3 regions of the Lactococcus sp. NH2-7C genome follow, and region 1 is predicted to be linked to each of the others. Evidence: predicted binding sites of a transcription regulator. Region 1 holds the regulator's gene; each other region holds the start of a gene.
The links. The regulator Rex, encoded in region 1, represses fermentation and respiration genes when NADH is low (regulators of the CRP and FNR family bind a similar motif). The targets are predictions, from matches to a motif close to TTGTGAANTANTTCACAA.
Positions count from the first base shown of each region.

Region 2: the regulator Rex is predicted to act here: its motif matches at 1,640-1,657, upstream of adhE (bifunctional acetaldehyde-CoA/alcohol dehydrogenase).
Region 3: the regulator Rex is predicted to act here: its motif matches at 4,550-4,567, upstream of QJV49_RS05245 (class II fructose-bisphosphate aldolase).

Region 1 is NZ_CP124538.1:18,254-24,776, reverse strand. It holds gene QJV49_RS00145 (hypothetical protein) at 1-715, opposite strand, end outside; gene QJV49_RS00140 (XRE/MutR family transcriptional regulator) at 962-1,819, opposite strand; gene QJV49_RS00135 (ABC-F family ATP-binding cassette domain-containing protein) at 1,993-3,900, opposite strand; gene QJV49_RS00130 (Spx/MgsR family RNA polymerase-binding regulatory protein) at 4,075-4,467, opposite strand; gene QJV49_RS00125 (redox-sensing transcriptional repressor Rex) at 4,691-5,344, shown strand; gene QJV49_RS00120 (LysM peptidoglycan-binding domain-containing protein) at 5,536-6,523, opposite strand, start outside.
Region 2 is NZ_CP124538.1:1,305,378-1,311,900, reverse strand. It holds gene adhE (bifunctional acetaldehyde-CoA/alcohol dehydrogenase) at 1-1,556, opposite strand, end outside; gene QJV49_RS06575 (lactonase family protein) at 1,789-2,814, opposite strand; gene rpsB (30S ribosomal protein S2) at 3,172-3,939, shown strand; gene tsf (translation elongation factor Ts) at 4,063-5,091, shown strand; gene ezrA (septation ring formation regulator EzrA) at 5,296-6,523, shown strand, end outside.
Region 3 is NZ_CP124538.1:1,067,588-1,074,110, reverse strand. It holds rRNA gene QJV49_RS05300 (16S ribosomal RNA) at 1-383, shown strand, start outside; tRNA gene QJV49_RS05295 (tRNA-Ala) at 477-549, shown strand; rRNA gene QJV49_RS05290 (23S ribosomal RNA) at 688-3,588, shown strand; rRNA gene rrf (5S ribosomal RNA) at 3,672-3,787, shown strand; tRNA gene QJV49_RS05280 (tRNA-Val) at 3,791-3,863, shown strand; tRNA gene QJV49_RS05275 (tRNA-Asp) at 3,893-3,965, shown strand; tRNA gene QJV49_RS05270 (tRNA-Lys) at 3,983-4,055, shown strand; tRNA gene QJV49_RS05265 (tRNA-Leu) at 4,064-4,145, shown strand; tRNA gene QJV49_RS05260 (tRNA-Thr) at 4,158-4,230, shown strand; tRNA gene QJV49_RS05255 (tRNA-Gly) at 4,257-4,328, shown strand; tRNA gene QJV49_RS05250 (tRNA-Leu) at 4,364-4,449, shown strand; gene QJV49_RS05245 (class II fructose-bisphosphate aldolase) at 4,613-5,509, shown strand; gene QJV49_RS05240 (amidase domain-containing protein) at 5,819-6,523, shown strand, end outside.

The DNA of each region.
Region 1 (6,523 bases):
CTGGAGTTTTAGTTAATGCTGTGCCAATAAGATATGAGACACCACTAATAAAGCTACAATACACCGCTGCTTGAGGAAGCTTAAGCCCTAAAACTCCTGCTAAAGCGCCTGCTGCTTCGGCTGAGTGAACACCCTTTTGTCCAATTTTCCGTGCCAATGTACGGGAAACTCCTAAACGAGTTCCCCACCAATAAGTATGTAAATAGGTCTTCCCCTCATGATAGATTGTGATTAGAGTTGCTTGACTATCGCTAGCTATTTCTTCTGCAGTTTTCGGACTATCTCCAATTACAACTGAATTCCCGTCTTGCACCACATTGGCTTTAGGCACTTCTAAAATAGTCTGCTTCAAAGAGACATTTGATTGCGAAATCAATTTATCAAGCTCTGTCAATTCAAGCTTTGTCGCATTTATTGGTAAAGTCTTTTGATTTATTGAAAATTGACCAGTTTTTGAATCTAAGATAACAGCATTATTGAAACGATTGATAAATGCCGAATTAATTTGACCATTATTCGTCGTTGGCGTAGTTGGTTGGCTTACTGTCAACAAGTCAATATCACCAGAATAGTTTGAAACTTGATTTACATTTTTAGCTTCGAGTTTTTGTGATGAGACCTTATTGTGTGCAGATTGGGCAAGCCCAAGACTTCCACCCGTTACGAGTAAAATTGTTAGACTTGAAAATACTAGATTATTTTTTAAATGTGACATATTTTTTCTCCTTTTTGAGATGCGATGCAAATCAATAGAGATTTTGCATCACTGCTACGGTGACATTTCTTCTTTCAATATTTTTAGCCCTCCTTTTACCATTCTGAGTGAGCGACACTCAAGATTCATGAATCATTTTCTAAACTGATTATATCAAATCAAACTGCCCCAAAAGGCCTTTTCCGAAATCTCGGAAAAATTTTTTATAAAAAATAAAAAGGGAACTCAAATCCCTTTTATATCCCACTAGTTTTTTACAGATTCATCAAATATTTTTTGATAATAAGCCTTCATCTCTGGCAAACCCAATTCATCAAAAAGACGGATAGAACTCTCCATTTTAGCTTTCCCATCGACAGTTTTGTCAGATTTATAAAGCAATAAACCAAGAGTAAAGCGAGACATATTACGGCAAAATAAATCCTTTTTATAAGGTATTAAAGCAATATTAACATCTTCCAAGAGTTTTTGAGCAATGGAATATTTATTCTCACTAATATACTTTACAGCTGCTCGGCAAACAATTTGGACAATTTTTTCCCGATATTTTTTAACTTTGAGATAATGCAAATTTTCTTTCCAAAAGTCTTTCATCAAAGAGAGAGTCAAACGGGTATTCAAGTGTTCTACAACAAACGAAAGAATACTTAACTCAAAATATGACCAAACTTCGATATTAAACATTAAATCAGTAACTTCAACTTCTTCTCGCTCTGTCAATCCATAAAGCAAATTTTGAGTCGCTAGAAATATCATTCGATTTCCTTGTTCATTATCATATTTTCCAGCTTCACTATTAATCGCTTTTAATTTTACAGTATCTTGCATATAATTCGCATCTTCAATTTCATCACAAATCTCAACAAAATAATCAGAATGGTAATTGTTAAAAAAATATTCAAACTCAGAAACCTCAATATGCATTAATTCTAAAGCTGCATCTAATTTATCAAATCTAAGAATAGACTTTCCACTTTCAAAATCTGAAAGTGATGATTTTGACAAACCTACTTTTTCAAAGTCAGTTAATCTAAAGTTTCGTTGTGTTCGTAAATCATAGAAAATTTCTCCCATCAAAGAGATTGTTCTATTGCTTTTTACCATTCCACATTCCAGCATTTCAATTTATTTTGATTAAATTGTACTACTTTTTACCAAAAAAGCAATGATTGTTTCGCTTTATTTAAATATAGGATTTTTAGATTACAAAATAAAAAAACGCAAAGCTTTCAAGCTTCGCGTTTTAGCATATTTACACTAAATTCTCTTCACAACACTTACAAATTTTCCAATTCTTCCATCGCTTCTAAAAGAGTCATTTCTATCTCATCTTTTTCATCACTAAAGAGGTCAATTTCAGCTTGTAATTCTCCTAATTTAACAAAATCAGCGGTATTTTCTTGCATTTCCAATAATAGAGCTGCAATTTTTGCTTCCAAATCGGCTAGTTTCTCTTCACAAGCCTTGATTTCGCGTTCTACTTTACGTCGATTCTTTTGAGCTTCTTTCTGGGCTGTAAAATCTTGTTGACCTAAACTTTCTACCGGCTCCCCATTTTCTGAAGAATTAGTCTCAGCTTGTACTTCTGCTTTTTTCTCGACATAATAATCATAATCTCCCAAGAATTCTGTGCTTCCTTCGGGAGCAATTTCTAAAACTTTGGTGGCTACTCTATTGATGAAGTAGCGGTCATGAGAAACAAACAAGATTGTCCCCGGAAAATCAATCAAAGCATTCTCCAAGACCTCACGTGAATCAATATCCAAGTGGTTGGTTGGTTCATCTAAAACTAAAAAGTTATCGTGATCCATTGCTAATTTAGCAAGTAAGAGACGGGCTTTTTCGCCACCAGAAAGCATTCCAACCGTTTTCTTTACATCATCTCCACTAAAAAGAAAAGCTCCGAGCATATTACGAATTTCAACTTCATTAAGTAGGCGATGCTCATTCCATAATTCGTCTAAGACAGTATTTGAAGCAGTCAATCTCCCTTGTTCTTGGTCATAATAACCCAAAGTAACATTGGCTCCCAATTTTGCTTGACCTGCTAAAAATGGAATCTGACCAACAATTGACTTAATCAATGTTGTTTTACCTACTCCATTTGGCCCAACAATAGCAAGGGATTCACCTTTACGCTCGTCAATGTTAATCGGTCCAGAGAGACGATTATCTTCATAACCCACCGTTGCTTCTGAAACGGTTAAAACAACATTTCCAGACGTTTTTTCAGGAGTAAAAGTAACATTGGCCGATTTATCATCACTTGTTGGTGCGTCTAAACGCTCCATTTTCTCCAACTTTTTACGACGCGATTGCGCCATTTTAGTCGTCGAAGCACGAACTAAATTTCTGGCAACATAGTCCTCTAATTTTGCAATTTCTTTTTGTTGTTTTTCAAAATTCTTGAGTTCTAACAAGAGTTTTTGCTCTCTTTGTTCGACATAACGAGAATAATTTCCAGAAAAACGAGTCAATTCTCCTCTAGATAATTCCAAAACCTCATTAACCACTTTATCCAAAAAGTAGCGGTCATGACTGACAATTAATAAACTACCTTCGTAATTTTTAAGGTAATTTTCAAGCCAAGCTAGAGTCTCAATGTCCAAGTGGTTAGTTGGTTCATCCAAAATCAAAAGTTGTGGTCTTTCAAGCAACATCTTAGCAAGAGCCAGACGTGTTTTTTGTCCCCCTGATAAACTTGAAATTTCTCTTTCCCACATTGTTTCATCAAAACGAAAACCATTTAAGACAGACTTAATTTCAGATTCATAAGTAAATCCATTTTTCATCCGAAATTCTTCTGATAAAGCATCATAACGTTTCATCAGAACAGTCAATTCGTCCCCAGCAAGTTCTCCCATTTGCAATTCCATCTGACGCAATTGTTTTTCCATTTGGCGAAGCGAGTCAAAAACGGAGAGCATTTCGGCAAAAATTGTCCGTGACGAATTCAATCCAGTATCTTGTGCCAAATAGTTCATTGTTAAATCTTTTGTTTTAGATACAGTACCGCGACTCGCTTCTTCAACTCCAGCGATAATTTTAAGCAAAGTAGACTTACCAGCTCCATTTCGGCCAACCAGAGCAATTCTTGAATGGTCTTGTAAACTAAAATTGATATTTTCAAATAAGACATCGCCACCAAAAGTGCGTGCAATTCCATTCCCTTGCAGTAAAATCATGATATTTATCCTCTTCGTTATATCTCAAGGCTTATTGCTTGATACTTCTTCATTTTTTCTTTTCTCAGAAAAGCATTCTTTCTATTATAGCATTTAAGCTAAGTTTTTTGTAGTTTTTCTAAACGTTCAATATTAAAAAGCCTATCTTCTTGATAGACTTATTTAAAAATAAAATTAGACTAAGATTAATCTTTCACGCAATTCTATCCTTCTGACTTCTGGTGGAATAAACGCTCTGATTCCATCCTCATTAAAACCAATCAATAAGCAATCCTCATCGAAAATTAATGGTCGTTTTAGAAGACGTGGATTTTCTTGAATGAGTACGAAAGCTTCTTCGAGCACCAGTTCATCGAAATTATAATTTAAAGCTGAATAGGCTTTTCCTCTTTTCGCAATTATATCTTCCAGTCCATTCTCTGTCAGGGATAAAATTTTAATTAAATCATCTTTCTTCATGACATCTTTTGATAAATTAATTTCTTCAAATTCAATGTGATGTTTACGTAACCATTTTTTAGCTTTTCTACAAGATGAACAAGAACCACTAAGATAAATTTTAATCATATTTTCTCCCTATCTATTTTTCATATTTCTATTCTAACATGAAAGCGCGTTAATTAAAAGAGTAAAATAAATGTTTTTTTATAATTATAATTTATTTCTCATTTTATTTGCGTTATTTATTCCTTTTGTTTGATAATTTCACAAATTTTTGATAAAATTATCACAAAGAAACTGATTATTAATTAGTTTTAATAAAATCGAATTAAATTTTTGAGGTATAACAATGACTGATCATAAACCAAGCAAAAGCTTACCTAAAGCAACTGCAAAACGATTGCCACAGTACTACAGACTATTTAAAAGTCTTGTTGAAGAAAATGTGACACGCACAAATTCACAACTTATTTCAGAAAAAATTGGGGTAGATGCTGCTACAATTCGCCGTGATTTCTCTTTATTTGGTGAATTAGGGCGAAGAGGATACGGTTATGAAACTAAAGTTCTACGTGATTTCTTCGGAGAACTCCTTGGTCAAGATCAAGAAACGCATATTGCTCTAATTGGTGTCGGAAACCTTGGTCGTGCATTGCTTCATTATCAATTCCAAGATAGAAACAAAATGAGAATCACGCAAGCCTATGATATTTCTGGTAATCCTTTAGTCGGAACACAAACAGATGATGGAATTCCAATTTATAATATTTCTGATTTAGAAAAAAATGTTAAAAAATCGGATATCAAAACAGCAATTCTCTCTGTTCGTAAAGAAAATGCCCAAGAAGTTGTTGACACTCTAGTCAAAGCTGGTATCAAAGGTTTCCTAAACTTTGCCCCAATTCGGTTGAAAGTCCCTTCAGATGTGGTTGTTCAATCAATTGATTTAACTAAGGAGTTGCAAACTCTATTATTTTTCATGAACGGTAACAAACAAGAATAGAATAAATATAAAATAAAAACGGCTTAATATAGCCGTTTTTCCTATTTTTAAAACAACTAAAAAATATAGAAATAAAAAACTCGTACAACAAAATTACAACATATCATTATGTTTCTGATAGTATTGTTGTAAATTTACAACAAACAAAAAACCCTGACCGAAGTCAGGGTTAATTTTACTATTTTAATATTTTAATAATTTAAAGTTTGACCAGCATAAATCAAATTAGGATTTGAAATACCATTCATTGAAACTAGACTTTGAACTGTTGTTCCTAAACGGCTGGCAATTGATGAAAGGTTATCTCCAGAACGTACGGTGTAAGTTCGTGCTGTAGCCCCAGATTGACCGCCTGTGAAGCGAATAACTTGACCAGTGTAAATGATGTTCGGATTAGATAAACTGTTCTGACGAGCCAATTCTTGCCAGTTTGTGCCCCAATTTGAAGCAATTACACTCAAAGTATCGCCTGATTGGACGATATGAGTTTGAGTCTTTCCAGTTGAATTACTTCCGCCTGTATCTAGCGCTTGAACATCACTTGCCGCAACCCAGCTCATGATATTATCAAGCAAGACTTTATTGCCTGATTTTTGAAGGACTTTATAGGCATTTTCCTTAACCCATTTAGGAATTGCTTGTCCCGTTGAGTAATTCGTGGCACTGAACTTGATTGTGACAGTCATTCCTTCTTGGATTTCACTTGGCGTCACTTCGGTGGCATCTTTACCGTCATCAGTAGCTGGTGTGTCAGTATCAGGTTTAGTTGCGTTTCCGTCTTCATAACCTTTGTCAGTAATTCCTGTTAAATCCACATTACCATCAAGTCCGCCAGCAACATAAGTTGATGTGAACTGGAATACTGATATTCCATCCATACTTGGGAAAAAGCTATAGTTTGGAACTGGTGTTACTTCATAGTTTGGATAAGCCGCAATCCATAGTGAGTTAGGGAATTCTTTGATGATTTGCTTATAATTGACATTTGCCAAAGTGTAAGGCTTATAAGAATAATACATTGGAGTATATCCAGCTGCTTTTACACGTCGCATTCCATAAAGAATCGCATCAGTATTGGCCTGTTTATCTCCACTTGCTCCACTTTCATAGTCCAATGCTACAATAGAATTTTTAGGCGTTTGAATCCTTGGTAAGTAACGATCAAGTGCTGCTTTGGCT
Region 2 (6,523 bases), 1.3 Mb from region 1:
TCAACGAAACCAAATTTAACCATACCAGGGTCAGCAACAATGAAAGCTTTGTGGACGTGTGGCAATTCTTGTAAGTAAGAAATTGCATTTTTTTCGTAGTAAATTTCTTTTGGCAAACGAACCCATTGTGGGCGATTACGACGTTTAGCCACTGTTTTAACATTCAATAGATCGTATGTACTCAAATTGTGTGAAAGTGAATTTTTCCCCCATGAACCAGTTCCAAGTGTAAGTGATGGACGCATTGCATCAGTATAGATATCTCCGACCCCACCAATAGAATCTGGTTGGTTAACGAGGATACGAGAAGCTTCAACTTTTTCGCCATATTCTTTAACGAATGGATCATCCATTGCACCGATTTGAATTGCAGCATTATGTCCAGCACCTTGATATGCAAGTAAGCTACGTACAATCTCAATTCCTTCTTCACGTGTTTCTGCTTTGTAGATTGAGAGTAGTGGAGAAAGTTTTTCAGAAGAGAGTGCTTCACCAATATTTTTCTTATCAAGTTCAAAAAGAAGAACATCTTTATCTTTAGGAACATTGACGCCAGCTTGTTCAGCAATCCATTGACCAGAACGACCGGCAACAGGTCCAGTTACTCCAAAGCCTTCACCAGCACGTTCAACAAAAACGAAACTTTCAATAGCTTTGTAGTCTTTTTTAGGAACCATATAAGCGCCTTGCTCTTGCATTTTAGCAATAAATTCATCATAAACTGAAGCATCAATAACAGCTGAATTTTCAGTTGCACAAATCATCCCATTGTCAAAGCGTTTTGAAAGCAAAAGATCTTCAACGGCACGTTCAATATTTGCAGTTGCATCAACATAAACTGCACCATTACCAGCTCCAACACCAAGTGAAGGATTACCAGATTTGAGTGCGGCATTTACCATTCCTGGACCACCAGTTGCAAGAATTGTTGCCAGTCCACGGTTTTGAATCAAGGCGGTAGTCATGTCAAGGCTTGGTACTTCAATCCATTGAATAAAGTCTTCCGGTGCACCAGCTTCAATCGCAGCATCGTAAACAATTTTTGCTGCATGGCTTGAACATTTTTGAGCTTGTGGGTGGAAAGCGAAAACAATAGCATTACGTGTTTTTGCAGTCAATAAAGATTTAAAGATTGCTGTTGATGTAGGATTAGTTGTTGGAACGATACCAGCAAGTACACCGAGAGGACTTGCAATTTCAACAGATCCAGCAACTTTGTTTTCAGAAATGACACCAACGGTTTTATCATTTTTTATTGCGTTATAAACAGATTCAGAAGCAAAGTGGTTTTTGGTATCCTTATCTTCAACAACACCACGACCAGTTTCATTAACAGCTTCATGAGCGAGTTCTAGAGAATGTTTGCTAGCTGCAAGAGCCATTGCAGCGACAATAGTATCGACTTGAGTTTGTGTATATCCTTCAAATTTAAGAACAGCAGCTTGTGCTTTTTTGACTAATTTGTCAGTATAAGCAACAGCTTCTTGGAATTTTGCGGCTTTTTCTTCAGCGCTTAAAACTTTCTTTGCAGCTGGAGCGGCTTTTTTAGTTGCCATATTTGTAGGTTCTCCTTTGTGATTTCATTCACTTTCTTTTACGTGAATAGTTTAACAAAGTTTTTTATAGATGTCAAGCGATATTGTGATAATTTTTACAAAAAAACTCATCAAAAGTTTAGAAAAACGGTTTATAACAAGCTTTGTTGGAGAAAAAAATATTGCTAATTCTTTGATAGGAATTAGCAATATTTAGTAGTTTATCAGCCAAACTTTGTGAAAAAATAGAATTTTATAGAGGTAAAACACAAGTAATTTCAGGAGCATAAAAATCTTTTTGTTCCAAAGTTAAAGTCCCGGTTTTTTTATCTCGCAAGAAAAGAGATAAATTATCAGATTCTTGATGAGCAACAATGATATAGTCTTCGGTTTTGTTGAAATTAAAATCACGTGGGAAATGACCTTCAGTATTTGTCCAGCCAATAGTTTCAAGTTTTGTACCAAGTGGACTAACTTTGTAAGTTGCCAAAGAATCATGTCCACGATTGGAAGTATAAAGGAATTTACCGTCAGATGAAATACGGATGGCAGCAACACCATTTGCTCCATGATAATCTTCAGGCAGAGTGCTAATTGTTTGAAGACGAGCAAAGCGTCCTTTTTCTTCATTGTAGCTTAAAACTTCAATTGTTGAATTTAACTCTCCGACCAAATAAGCAATTTTACCATTTGGATGGAAAGTAATATGGCGAGCGCCCATTCCTTTTTCTGCACGATAAATCGTGGCTATATTAAGTTTACCCTCTCCAATAACATCGTAAACTGTAACTTCATCTGTTCCTAAATCACAAGTAACGAGTCGTCCGTCAGGAGTCAAATCAGAATAATGGACATGTGAGCTTGCTTGTTCTGGACGTGGTCCAGAACCATTATGCCTAACTGTATCCGTTAAACTAAGAGAGCCGTTGGCTTGAATTTTATAAACACGAACTTCACCAAGGTGGTAGTTTGCTCCATAAACTAATTGACGAGTTTCGTCGACAGCAACGTAACAAAGTGGGGCACCTGTGGTTGTGACATTTCCGAGATGAGTGGCAGTTTCGCCATCGAAATCAAAGGTAGCGATTCCACCACCGTTACTATCAGCTGCACATGTATATAGGTGTCCCTTTTCATCGAGAGTGATATAAGTAGGGTTTTGAACCGCAGCGACTTCATTTAATGATGATAATTCAGCATCTTTAATATCCAAAAGAACACTATAAACGCCTTTAGATACACGTTTTGTATAGCCACCTAAAAGGATTTTTTCTTTCATATTTCTCTCCTCACAAACTAATTTATTTACTATAATTATTTTATCACAAAAAAAGCGGTTTCAGCAAAATATTAATTTTTTTCTTAGAAAAAAATTTGAAAACTTACTCTTTTAGTGATTATAGAGCCTAAATTAACAATTAAATTTGTTAGACAATGGGAGTGGCTAGAAAAATAGATTTACTGAACAATAGAAGCATGAATAGATACTTGCAAAAATAGGTCAAACAATGTATAATGATAGAGTTGCTATGCAACCATCTCGCATTTCGTCTCGACAAAGTCGTAGTGTACGCAAGTATTGCGGCTGCGGATGACAGATGAAAGAGGAAAAACTATTTTAAAAGGAGACATTAACATGTCAGTTATTTCAATGAAACAACTTCTTGAAGCTGGTGTTCACTTCGGTCACCAAACTCGTCGTTGGAACCCAAAAATGAAACCATACATCTTCACAGAACGTAATGGTATTCACGTTATTGACCTTCAAAAAACTGTAAAACTTGTTGACGATGCTTACAACTATGTGAAAAACGCTTCACAAGAAGGTGCAGTAGTTCTTTTTGTTGGTACTAAAAAACAAGCTGCAGAAGCAGTTAAAGAAGAAGCTCTCCGCGCTGGTCAATACTATGTAAACCACCGTTGGTTGGGTGGTATGCTCACTAACTGGAATACTATCCAAACACGTGTGACACGCCTTAAAGAAATCAACAAAATGGAAGAAGAAGGAACTTTCGAAGTTTTACCTAAGAAAGAAGTAGTTCTTCTTAACAAAGAACGCGAACGCCTTGAAAAATTCATCGGTGGTATCGCTGATATGCCTCGTATTCCAGATGTTATGTACATCGTTGACCCACATGCTGAACAAATCGCAGTTAAAGAAGCTAAAACTTTGGGAATCCCAGTTGTAGCAATGGTTGATACAAACGCAGATCCAGAACCAATTGACGTAGTTATTCCTGCAAATGATGATGCTATCCGTGCTGTTAAATTGATTACAGCTAAAATGGCAGACGCTATCATTGAAGGACGCCAAGGTGAAGATGCAGCGGAAGATTTCGTAGCAGAAGAAGCAGCTTCAGAAGAATCACTTGAAGAACTTGCTGAAATCGTTGAAGGTAAATAATTTTTAACTTCAACTTATACTAATTAAGTAACTACAACAGGCGAGGCCTTACGCCTCACCTGTTTTTTTAAAATATAACTACTGTCAATACTGACAGAAAAAAACACATAGGAGATTTACAAAATGGCAGTAACAGCAGCTCAAGTAAAAGAATTACGTGAAAAAACTGGTGCAGGGATCATGGACGCTAAACGCGCTCTTGTTGAAACTGACGGAAATATGGAAGCGGCAGCAGAACTTCTTCGTGAAAAAGGGATTGCAAAAGCAGCTAAAAAAGCTGACCGCGTAGCCGCTGAAGGACTTACAGGGATTGCCGTAAACGGTAATGTTGCAGCGATTGTTGAATTGAACTCAGAAACAGATTTCGTAGCTAAAAATGATCAATTTGTTGCTTTGGTTAAAGAAACAGCAGAACTTATTGCAGCCAATAAACCAGCAACTAACGAAGAAGCATTGGCGATTAAAACAGCTTCTGGTATTACTCTTGAGGCAGAGCTTGTTCAAGCGACTGCTACAATCGGAGAAAAAATTACTTTCCGTCGTTTCGCAGTTATTGAAAAAACGGATGGTCAACACTTTGGTGCTTACCAACACAACGGTGGTAAAATCGGTGTTATATCTGTTATTGAAGGCGCCGATGAAACACTTGCTAAACAAGTATCAATGCATATTGCTGCAATGAACCCAACAGTTCTTTCAGCTGATGAACTTGATTCAGAATTTGTTAAAGCTGAATTGGCACAAATGAATCACAAGATTGATGAAGACAACGCTAGCCGTGTACTTGTTAACAAGCCGGAACTTCCACACCATGAATTTGGTTCTAAGAGTCAATTGACAGAAGAAGTTCTTGCAGCAGCGAAAGCTTCATTTGAAGAAGAACTTAAAGCTGAAGGAAAACCAGAAAAAATCTGGGATAAAATTCTTCCAGGTAAAATGGCAAAATTCATCGTTGACAACACAAAAGTTGACCAACAATTTGCTCTTCTTGCACAACTTTACATCATGGATGATAGCAAAACGGTTGAAGCTTTCCTTGAATCAAAAGGAGCTAAAGCAATTGCATTCACACGTTTTGAAGTTGGTGAAGGAATTGAAAAAGCTGAAACAGACTTCGCAGCAGAAGTTGAAGCAGCTAAAGCGGGACTTTAATTTACTTAAAAGGCAACCACTGAAGGTTGTCTTTTTTACTTTAAACATAAAAATATGATTTTCGACTATAAAACTAAGAAAATAGTGTATTTCTTTGACGCAATATGCTATAATTATATTTGAGATTTTCTATCCATTTAAAATCTATCTGACCTAAGTAATTAAACTATTTTTAAGTAATTAAATCATTTTATGGAGTAAAGCATGTCAAGTACTGTCATTATCCTCATTGTTGTCTTATTAGTTATTCTCGTAGCCTTTTATGCTTTTGCATTATTAATGCGGAAGAAAACAGAAGACCGTATATTAGCCTTAGAAGAGCGAAAAGAATCGCTTTTCGATTTACCTGTTCAAGAAGAAATTGATTCTGTTAAAAAAATGCATCTCGTCGGACAATCACAAACGATTTTCCGGGAATGGAATCAAAAGTGGCTTGATTTATCTTCAAATTCTTTTGCTGATTTAGAAGAACATATTTTTGAAGCTGAACAATTAAATGATTCATTCCATTTTTTCCGTGCTCGTGAATCTGTAGCGGATAGTGAAGCACAAATTGAATTAATGGAAGGCGATGTTGAAGGAATTCGACAAGGAGTCGCTCAACTTGTTGAACAAGAAAAACGTAATTCAAATAAAATTCAAGAGTCTCTTGATTTATATGATAACTTACGTAGTGATATTGCCGATAATGCAGATTTGTATGGAACAGTTATTACGGAACTTGAAAAACATTTGGCTAATATCGAAACAGAATTTTCTCAGTTTGTAACTCTGAATTCAACAGGTGACCCGATTGAAGCGGCGGAAGTTTTAGAAACTGCTGAAGAACATACTATTGCTTTAAGAGCAATTACAGAACAAATTCCATCATTTATTAAAACGATTGAAAAAGATGTTCCTAAACGACTTGAAGAGTTGCAAGAAGCAAGTGACAAATTTGTCGCAGAAGAATACATTCTTCCAGATAATGTTGATATTAAAGAAAGAATGGATGATTTACACAACCATCTCGTTGAAAGTAGTTCATTGTTAGAACAATTTGAACTAGACCGAGTAGAAGCTGAGCTTGGTTTAATTCAAGAAAAAGTTGAAGAACTTTATGCTATTTTTGAAAGAGAGTATAGTGCACGTCGAAACGTTGAGAAACGTTCATCAGTTCTTAAAGAATACATTGAACATATTAGAACGAACAATAAAAATCTTCTCCTTGAAATTGACCATGTTACACAGGCCTATATTCTTTCTGGAAATGAAAAAGGGTATGTTAGAGGATATCAAGAACATTTAGAATCTCTTGATTCAGATGTTGATGATATTCTAGGAAATATCCAAGCTAAGACAATGCCTTATTCAATTCTCTCACGTAGGGTGAATTCAGTGGTCAATGCCCTTGAAGATATCGAGAAGAATCAAATTAAGATTAGTGAGACTC
Region 3 (6,523 bases), 1.0 Mb from region 1:
GCCGGTGATAAACCGGAGGAAGGTGGGGATGACGTCAAATCATCATGCCCCTTATGACCTGGGCTACACACGTGCTACAATGGATGGTACAACGAGTCGCGAGACAGTGATGTTTAGCTAATCTCTTAAAACCATTCTCAGTTCGGATTGTAGGCTGCAACTCGCCTACATGAAGTCGGAATCGCTAGTAATCGCGGATCAGCACGCCGCGGTGAATACGTTCCCGGGCCTTGTACACACCGCCCGTCACACCACGGGAGTTGGGAGTACCCGAAGTAGGTTGCCTAACCGCAAGGAGGGCGCTTCCTAAGGTAAGACCGATGACTGGGGTGAAGTCGTAACAAGGTAGCCGTATCGGAAGGTGCGGCTGGATCACCTCCTTTCTAAGGAATATATACAAAGACGTGAGCATTCAACTTTATTCAGTTTTGAGGGGTTTAGTCATAAACCTAAGCAAGAATCAACTTCTTGATTGTGGGGCCTTAGCTCAGCTGGGAGAGCGCCTGCTTTGCACGCAGGAGGTCAGCGGTTCGATCCCGCTAGGCTCCATTGTCAGACAAGACGTTAAAATCACTTGAACATTGAAAACTAAATAACAATATCTAATAACGATAAATAAACCAAAAGCTGTGAATTTTAAAGAATTTACAAACTTATACTTGAAAAACGATGATTTTAAATCATCATGGCAAAGTTAATAAGGGCGCACGGTGGATGCCTTGGCACTAAGAGCCGAAGAAGGACGTGACTAACGACGATATTCTAGGGGGAGCAGTAAGTACGCATTGATCCCTAGGTCTCCGAATGGGGAAACCCAGCTGCTACTAGCAGTTATTCATGAGTGAATACATAGCTCATGTAAAGGTAACGCAGAGAACTGAAACATCTAAGTACCTGCAGGAAGAGAAAGTAAAAACGATTTCGTAAGTAGCGGCGAGCGAACGCGAAGAAGGGCAAACCAAGAAGCTTGCTTCTTGGGGTTGTAGGACTGCAACGTGGACTTAAGCATTATAGTCGAATAACCTGGGAAGGTTAATCAAAGAGGGTAATAATCCCGTAGACGAAATAGCGCTTATACCTAGCAGTATCCTGAGTAGGGCTGGACACGCGAAATCCAGTTTGAATCCGGGAGGACCATCTCCCAACCCTAAATACTCCTTAGTGACCGATAGTGAACCAGTACCGTGAGGGAAAGGTGAAAAGAACCCCGAGAGGGGAGTGAAATAGCACCTGAAACCGTGTGCCTACAAGAAGTTCGAGCCCGTTAATGGGTGAGAGCGTGCCTTTTGTAGAATGAACCGGCGAGTTACGTTATGATGCGAGGTTAAGTTGAAGAGACGGAGCCGTAGGGAAACCGAGTCTGAATAGGGCGACTTAGTATCATGATGTAGACCCGAAACCTAGTGACCTATCCATGAGCAGGGTGAAGGTGTGGTAAGACGCACTGGAGGCCCGAACCAGGACACGTTGAAAAGTGTTTGGATGACTTGTGGATAGCGGAGAAATTCCAAACGAACTGGGAGATAGCTGGTTCTCTCCGAAATAGCTTTAGGGCTAGCGTCGAAATGTAAGTGTATTGGAGGTAGAGCACTGTTTGGGTGAGGGGTCCGTCTAGGATTACCAATCTCAGATAAACTCCGAATGCTAATACACATGTTCGGCAGTCAGACTGCGAGTGCTAAGATCCGTAGTCGAAAGGGAAACAGCCCAGACCAACAGCTAAGGTCCCAAAATATATGTTAAGTGGAAAAGGATGTGGGGTTGCACAGACAACTAGGATGTTAGCTCAGAAGCAGCTATCATTCAAAGAGTGCGTAATAGCTCACTAGTCGAGTGACCCTGCGCCGAAAATGTACCGGGGCTAAACATATTACCGAAGCTTTGGATTGATATTTTATCAATGGTAGGAGAGCGTTCTTAACCGCGAAGAAGGTATACCGTGAGGAGTGCTGGAGCGTTAAGAAGTGAGAATGCCGGTATGAGTAGCGCAAGATAAGTGAGAATCTTATCCACCGTAAGACTAAGGTTTCCAGGGGAAGGCTCGTCCGCCCTGGGTTAGTCGGGACCTAAGGCGAGGCCGAAAGGCGTAGTCGATGGACAACTGGTTGATATTCCAGTACTAGATATGATCGTGATGGAGGGACGCAGTAGGCTAAGAGATGCCAGTTAATGGATTCTGGTCTAAGCAGTGAGGTGTGAGATGTGTCAAATGCATTTCTCTCTAACATTGAGCTGTGATGGGGAAGCAACTACGGTTGCGAACTCTCTGATGTCACACTGCCAAGAAAAGCTTCTAGCGTAAAGTCATATCTACCCGTACCGCAAACCGACACAGGTAGTCGAGGCGAGTAGCCTCAGGTGATCGAGAGAACTCTCGTTAAGGAACTCGGCAAAATAGCCCCGTAACTTCGGGAGAAGGGGTGCTGGTGTAAAAGCCAGCCGCAGTGAATAGGCCCAAGCAACTGTTTATCAAAAACACAGCTCTCTGCTAAACCGCAAGGTGATGTATAGGGGGTGACGCCTGCCCGGTGCTGGAAGGTTAAGAGGAGTGCTTAGACGTAAGTCGAAGGTATGAATTGAAGCCCCAGTAAACGGCGGCCGTAACTATAACGGTCCTAAGGTAGCGAAATTCCTTGTCGGGTAAGTTCCGACCCGCACGAAAGGCGTAATGATTTGGGCACTGTCTCAACGAGAGACTCGGTGAAATTTTAGTACCTGTGAAGATGCAGGTTACCCGCGACAGGACGGAAAGACCCCATGGAGCTTTACTGTAGTTTGATATTGAGTACCTGTAAGTCATGTACAGGATAGGTAGGAGCCATTGAAATAGGGACGCTAGTTTCTATTGAGGCGTTGTTGGGATACTACCCTTGACTTATGGTTACTCTAACCCGCTGGCATAATCGGCCAGGGAGACAGTGTCTGACGGACAGTTTGACTGGGGCGGTCGCCTCCTAAAGAGTAACGGAGGCGCTCAAAGGTTGGCTCAGATTGGTTGGAAATCAATCGTAGAGTGTAAAGGTAAAAGCCAGCTTGACTGCGAGAGCTACAACTCGAGCAGGTAGGAAACTAGGACTTAGTGATCCGGTGGTACCGCATGGAAGGGCCATCGCTCAACGGATAAAAGCTACCCTGGGGATAACAGGCTTATCTCCCCCAAGAGTTCACATCGACGGGGAGGTTTGGCACCTCGATGTCGGCTCGTCGCATCCTGGGGCTGTAGTCGGTCCCAAGGGTTGGGCTGTTCGCCCATTAAAGCGGCACGCGAGCTGGGTTCAGAACGTCGTGAGACAGTTCGGTCCCTATCCGTCGCGGGCGTAGGTAATTTGAGAGGATCTGTCCTTAGTACGAGAGGACCGGGATGGACTTACCGCTGGTGTACCAGTTGTTCCGCCAGGAGCACGGCTGGATAGCTATGTAGGGAAGGGATAAGCGCTGAAAGCATCTAAGTGCGAAGCCCACCTCAAGATGAGATTACCCATTCGTAAGAATTAAGAGCCCAGAGAGATGATCTGGTAGATAGGCTGGAAGTGGAAGAGTTGCGAGACTTGGAGCGGACCAGTACTAATCGCTCGAGGACTTTACCAAAAGAGTCAAATATAAAAAGCTTAAGGTTTAGAAGTTAGAAGAATTGTTATTTAGTTTTGAATGTTCAAGGTAACATTTAATGATTTGGTCATCATTGCGATGGAGATACACCTGTTCCCATGTCGAACACAGAAGTTAAGTCCATCTACGGCGGAAGTACTTGGGGGTTGCCCCCTGGGAGATAGGCAAGTGGCCAAGTTTTGGGAGTTTAGCTCAGCTGGGAGAGCATCTGCCTTACAAGCAGAGGGTCAGCGGTTCGATCCCGTTAACTCCCATTGGTTGTTTCAGCCATTAAGTGAATAAAGGTTCTGTAGTGTAGCGGTTATCACGTCGCCCTGTCACGGCGAAGATCGCGGGTTCGATTCCCGTCAGAACCGTTAGTAGAAATACTAATGACTCGTTAGCTCAGTTGGTAGAGCATTTGACTTTTAATCAAAGGGTCGCTGGTTCGAGCCCAGCACGGGTCATAATCCTAGCGGATGTGGCGGAATTGGCAGACGCACTAGATTTAGGATCTAGCGCTTAACGGCGTGGGGGTTCAAGTCCCTTCATCCGCATACTAGGTATTAGCCGACTTAGCTCAGTTGGTAGAGCATCTGATTTGTAATCAGAGGGTCGCGTGTTCGAATCATGTAGTCGGCATTGTCGTTAAGACACAAAGTTTAAGTGCGAACGTAGTTCAGGGGTAGAACACAACCTTGCCATGGTTGGGGTCGCGAGTTCGAATCTCGTCGTTCGCTTGATAATTCTCACAAGCGGGAGTTTTTGTATAATACCCGGGGTGGCGGAACTGGCAGACGCACAGGACTTAAAATCCTGCGAGGGGTAACCTTCGTACCGGTTCGAAACCGGTCCTCGGGATATGCTAAGGTTAATAGTTATTAAACTATTAACCTTTTTTTTATCTTTCTTTAAGAATGGCTTAATAAAGCGGTTACTTTGGATTTTTGCAAGCTTGGACTAGAAAAATACTTCACAAAATGCTATACTAGGTAAGTAATAAAATATTCGGAGGAATTTTGAAATGGCAATCGTTTCAGCAGAAAAATTCGTACAAGCCGCTCGTGATAACGGATACGCTATCGGTGGTTTCAACACAAACAACCTTGAATGGACTCAAGCTATCTTGCGTGCAGCAGAAGCTAAAAAGACTCCAGTATTGATCCAAACTTCTATGGGTGCGGCTAAATACATGGGTGGTTACAAAATGTGTAAACTCCTCATTGAAACTCTCGTAGAATCAATGGGAATCACAGTTCCAGTTGCTATTCACCTTGACCACGGTCATTTTGATGATGCTTTGGAATGTATCGAAGTTGGTTACTCATCATTGATGTTTGACGGTTCACATCTTCCAATTGAAGAAAACCTTAAACTTGCTGAAGAAGTAATTGCTAAAGCTCATGCTAAAGGCATCTCAGTTGAATGTGAAGTTGGTTCAATTGGTGGTGAAGAAGATGGTATCATCGGTGAAGGTGAACTTGCTCCTATCGATGACGCAGTTGCAATGGCTAAACTTGGTGTTGACTTCCTTGCAGCGGGTATCGGTAACATTCACGGTCCTTACCCAGAAAACTGGAAAGGTCTTCACATTGATCACCTTGAGAAATTGAACAAAGCGCTTGTTGAAGCTATGGGACATAATGTGCCAATCGTACTTCACGGTGGTTCTGGTATCCCTGATGATCAAATCAAAGAAGCTATTGCTAATGGTGTAGCTAAAGTTAACGTTAATACTGAATGCCAACTTGCTTTCGCAGCTGCTACTCGTAAATTCGTTAATGAATTTGATGCTAATGAAGCAGAATACATGAAGAAAAAACTTTTTGACCCACGTAAATTCTTGAAACCTGGTTTCGATGCAATTACTGCGTCTGTTGAAGAACGTATTGACGTATTCGGTTCAGCAAACAAAGCTTAATCAACTTTTAAAACATTATTAGAAAAACATTTGTCATTTATGATAGATGTTTTTTTATACTTTATCTGTTGCTGAGTAGCTAAAATAGTTAATTTTGTAAAATTATAAAGGTAAATGGTGTGTTGATATTGATACTTTGAGGTGTACATATGGTCATGAAATGGGGATAAATTTGGTTTATTTCTCTTAAAAAATAAACGTGATTAGTTTGACTTGCTTGCTCTTAAATGTTACAATTGTGTAAAAGTAAATGTCTTGAAGGAAATGATGTTGAAATTATAATACATATTATGGAGGGATAAGCTAAAATTGATTAATAATGATAAAGTAAAGCGTTTAAAAAAGGAAAAATTTATTGCAGGGACGGCTTTGATTCTAGGAATGACGACTTTTGGTGTGGCTGGATATGCTGATGGAGTGACTGATGGAAGTAGTTCAAATGTAACATTACCATCAAATGTAAAAAGTTTAGATGATGCATCAGGTACAGGTAGCACAAGTTCATCATCAAGTACAGGTAATTCAGGTTCATCATCAAAACCAAGTACTTCAGGTTCAACCTCAAAACCAAGTAAACCAAGTTCATCATCAACTAATAACTCGTCTACAACTACTCAAGCACCATCAACTTCAGTTTCTACCACAGCTCCTTCAGCATCAACTTCTACAGCTGCACCCTCTAATTATTCACAGGATAATGCCTACTATCAAACATCAACTGCAGCACAAATTCCTAATTCTTCAGCAGATTCAGCTCCTTCTATTTACGCTGGCCCTGTTTTGAAAACAATTGAAGCAGCTAAGTCAATTGATAAAATTGATATTTCTAGTACGGAAGCCTTTATTAAAAGTATTGCGGACCGCGTGAGAATTTTAGCTGGTAAGAATAATTTGTATGCATCAATTATCTTGGCACAGGCGATTTTAGAATCGGGTTCTGGTCAAAGTAATATGAGTCAGCAGTATTTTAATATTTTCAATATTACAGGTGCTTATTTAGGAAAATCAATTTCA